2 regions of the Exiguobacterium sp. R-39 genome follow, and region 2 is predicted to be linked to the other one. Evidence: a T-box and tRNA genes for the amino acid it is inferred to sense, from the RefSeq annotation. Region 2 holds a T-box; the other holds one or more tRNA genes.
The links. The T-box of region 2 lies ahead of alaS (alanine--tRNA ligase). A T-box ahead of a tRNA ligase gene usually reads a tRNA of that ligase, here a tRNA-Ala.
Positions count from the first base shown of each region.

Region 1: it has a tRNA-Ala gene. The T-box ahead of alaS (alanine--tRNA ligase) is inferred to sense a tRNA for this amino acid. The anticodon was not compared.

Region 1 covers NZ_CP187965.1:2,821,308-2,823,509, reverse strand. The annotation lists gene ACP26N_RS14685 (redox-sensing transcriptional repressor Rex) at 1-181, shown strand, start outside; gene ACP26N_RS14680 (twin-arginine translocase TatA/TatE family subunit) at 181-384, shown strand; gene tatC (twin-arginine translocase subunit TatC) at 392-1,171, shown strand; tRNA gene ACP26N_RS14670 (tRNA-Ala) at 1,279-1,351, shown strand; gene ACP26N_RS14665 (S8 family serine peptidase) at 1,597-2,202, shown strand, end outside.
Region 2 covers NZ_CP187965.1:2,111,591-2,113,792, forward strand. The annotation lists gene alaS (alanine--tRNA ligase) at 1-765, opposite strand, end outside; T-box leader at 826-1,043, opposite strand; gene recD2 (SF1B family DNA helicase RecD2) at 1,086-2,202, opposite strand, start outside.

The DNA of each region.
Region 1 (2,202 bases), 710 kb from region 2:
GCAGTCAGTAGCGGATGAGTTAGTTGAGTACGGTGTGACCGGCATTCTGAACTTTACACCGGCCCGGTTGAATGTCCCGGCCCACGTCCGGGTGCATCACATCGATCTGTCAATCGAGCTGCAGTCGCTCGTCTATTTCATGAAGCATTATTCGCAATCAGCTGAAGGAGTGAAATCATAATGGAAAACTTAATCCCGTTAACACTTGGTATTGGACCGGCAAGCATCGCCTTGATCGGTGTCGTCGCCCTCATTATCTTCGGACCGAAGAAATTACCGGAACTCGGCCGCGCGGCCGGTCAAACGTTAAAAGAGTTCAAGAGTGCGACACACGGCATCATGGAAGATGATAAGGATAAAAAGGACGAAATGAAAGAGAAGTGAGTGAATCATGGCGATCGATCAAGAACAGAGTGTGACATCGCACTTAGATGAACTGCGTAAGCGGATCATCTGGTCGCTCATCATCGTGGTAGTCATGTTTATCGCAGCCTTTCCGCTCGTCCGGCCGCTCGTCCGTTTCTTACAGGCCGACTTAAAGGAACTCGGAATCGGTTTAAATGCGTTTAACGTCGTTGATCCGTTGATGTTATATCTGAATCTTGCGTTCATCATCGCAATCGTCTTGGCGTCCCCGTTTTGGATGTACCAGCTTTGGGCGTTCATCCGTCCCGGTCTGCACGACCAAGAACAAAAAGCGACGTTGACGTACATTCCCGTGACGTTTTTCTTATTCCTTGCGGGTGTTTCCTTTTCTTATTTTTGGCTGTTGCCGTTTTTACTGGAAGTATCAACGGAACTCGGACAAGAGCTTGGGATTGAACAGGTCATCGGGGTCGAGAACTATTTCAGTTTCCTGATCCGGTTGACGATTCCGTTTGGTCTGTTGTTCCAGTTACCGGTCGTGACGATGTTTTTGACACGGCTCGGACTCGTAACGCCGTTCTTCATGCGGAAGAATCGGAAGTATGCGTATTTTGCGTTGTTCGTGATCGCGGCGTTGATCTCACCGCCCGACATTACGTCGCATTTGATGATTTCTGTTCCTTTGTTCATCCTCTATGAAATCAGTATCATCATCTCGGCACGGACGTATAAAAAAGTGCTGATCCTGGAGCAACAGGCTGAACTGGAACGACAAGCGGATATGATGCGTGAGCTGAACAAATAACGGAAGATTCTCCTTTGCCGGTAAGGTGAGGGAGATTTTTTTGTAAGCGGTCTAATTTTATATTGAAAAAATGAACAGCAATGGGTATACTCATTATAGAAACACACGGGGGCTTAGCTCAGCTGGGAGAGCGTTTGGCTGGCAGCCAAAAGGTCGTCGGTTCGAGCCCGATAGTCTCCATATTGCTTTACCTGCCGAAACCTTGGGAAACCAAGGTTTTTTTTGTCCTTTTTTATTCACCTGTAAGAAATAGATAAGGGAATATAAGGATTTATTCATTTTGTGATGTAATAAACAAACAAATATTTTTAAAAAGCACCAAATTTAAATTGTATATTAAGCGAAAGTTAATTAAACTAAAAATACAGAATTTTCGTTTAATACGTTTTTGCTCCACATTACATTTTTGGAAAAGAGGAAAAGGAATGAAGAAAAAGAAGATTGCTCTGATGGCGGCTGCCCTCATGACATCTTCCAGCCTAGTTCATGCTGAGGGACACGTGTCATCACAAAAAGTGGATGTACAAAAGCCACAAGCACTCTCACTGAAAAAAGCGGGTCAAGAAAAGTCATACAGTCAAAACGAAAAAGTACGGATTGTCGTCGAGCTCGATCAAAAAGCAGCGATTGAACACGCGCAGGCACAAAATAAGCGTTACAGCACGTTAAGCAACACGGAAAAAATTATTCTTAAGAATCAAATCGTCAACAAACAGAAGGAAGTCAAAGCGGCAATTGCCCAAAAAGACATTTCTGTTTCGTATAAAGAAAGCTTCACGACCGTATTGAACGGGTTCAGCGGGGAAGTCAAATATGGTGAAATCAAGGAACTGAAAAAATTAAGCGGGGTCAAAAACGTACATATCGCACACGAATATGCGCGTCCGGAAGTCGAAAAGGGCGCAACACCAAACATGTTACATAGTAAAGACATGGTCAATGCGAAGCAGACATGGCAGGACTACGGCTATAAAGGGGAAGGAACGATCGTTGCCGTCATCGATACGGGAATCGATCCGACGCACAAGGAC
Region 2 (2,202 bases):
GATCGGCATGAACAAGTCCGTGTCAAAGTTCGTCGGCACATCTTGCATGACGCTCGCCATCCGCTCAAGACCCATCCCGGTATCAATGTTTTTACGCGGTAATTCTGTGTAATTGCCGTGTCCATCATGATTATATTGACTGAACACGATGTTCCAGATTTCGAGATACCGTTCGTTTTCGCCGCCCGGATACAATTCAGAATCGTTCGGATCGTCGCCGAAAGCCGGTCCGCGGTCGAAGAAAATCTCTGTGTTCGGACCTGAAGGACCCTCACCAATTTCCCAGAAGTTATCTTCCAGCGGAATGATACGTTCAGCCGGCACACCGAGTTCAAGCCAGATTTGACGTGCTGCGTCGTCTTCCGGATGAATCGTCACGGAAAGACGGTCCGGATCAAGTCCGTACCACTCGTCACTCGTCAAGAGTTCCCAGCCCCATTTGATTGCATCTTCACGGAAGTAGTCGCCGACAGAAAAGTTTCCAAGCATTTCAAAGAATGTATGGTGACGTGCTGTTTTTCCGACATTTTCGATATCGTTCGTCCGGATCGATTTCTGCGCGTTGACAATCCGCGGATTTTGCGGAATGACTCGTCCATCAAAATATTTTTTTAACGTAGCGACACCCGAGTTGATCCACAGTAATGTTGGATCCTCGATTGGAACGAGCGATGCGCTTGGTTCGATTGCATGTCCTTTAGACTGGAAAAAGTCGAGATACATCTGACGGATTTGTGCACCCGTCAACGGTTTTAATGGTTTCATCGAAAATACCCCCATTGATTAATTTGTCCTGAACGCAAAAAAACGATACATTCATCCCTGAAAAGGGACGAAAGCATCGCTTTCGTGGTACCACCCTCGTTCGTAAAGACATGTGCTCCCTTTACCTCGAAAAATCCGTTAACGGAGATTACCCGCAAGTGTTTGCACTCGACTCCGGAAGGAGCTTCAATCGAATCGTCATGAAGATGGTTGCAGCAGATCCATCTCTCTCTGGTCATGAAGATTACGACTTACTTATCTTCCATCAACGTTTTGCGTTCATTCATCTACCGTGATTATTACCTATCTGGTGCATTCAGTCAAGTCTTTGTCATACCGCCGAGCCGTTCAATCAGCCGGGTCCGCCGGCGTGGTTCTTCCTCTTGGGAAGCTTTATAAAAGGCACGGGGATCTCCGAACAACAACAAACTGGCTTTTGCCCGTGTGACGGCCGTATAGATGAGATTACGGGAATGTTTAAAGGCTCCGGTGAAAAAGACCGGCATCAGGACAATCGGAAACTCCGACCCTTGTGCTTTATGAATCGTAATCGCATACGCATGTGTGAATTGATCCCACTCACTCCGGTTGTATTCGACTTCCGTCTGATCGAACCGGGCAATGATTTTGTCCACCTTGTCGACATTTTCCTTTGCAAAAAAGATGTTGACGATTTCGCCGATATCCCCGTTATAGACATTTTCTTCCGCATTATTGACGAGCTGAAGAATTTTATCTCCACTCCGGTAAATTCGTGTCCCTTGTTTGACTTCCCGTTTTTTGGGCGCTTCCGGATTATAGACCTGTTGCAGGACGATGTTCAGTTCATCGATTCCTACCTGTCCACGATACGTCGGCGCCAGGATTTGGACGTCAAACTTCGAATAGCCTTTCGCCAGTGCTTTTTCCGCGAAGGCGGCGATACCGCGTAACGACTCTTGCGGGGCGAGCGAATAAAATCGCCGGTCAGATAACGGAGCAAGCAAGTCAGCTGACGTGACCCGGTTTTTCAAATCGTGAGCCAGCCGAAGAATCGAGGAATCCTCGGCTTGCCGGTGAACGACATTGAGCCGAACGACCGGAATTCCGTCTGTGTCCATTAAGTCGGCCAGGACTTGTCCCGGTCCGACCGACGGCAGTTGATCACGATCGCCGACAAATAAAATCTTCATGCCATTCGGTACCGCTCGTAACAAACTCGATAACAGGTAGATATCTATCATCGATGATTCATCAATGATCAAAACCTTGCCCGAGATCGGTTGGTCTTCGTCCAATTGAAAATTTGACCCGTCATATTTTAACAAACGATGGATGGTCATCGCCGGAACATCCGTCGCTTCCGACAAGCGTTTTGCCGCTCGTCCGGTTGGAGCAACAAGGACATAGGGATAGACCTCACCCGACTTGACCTGACTTTTTTCAAGCGGCCAATCA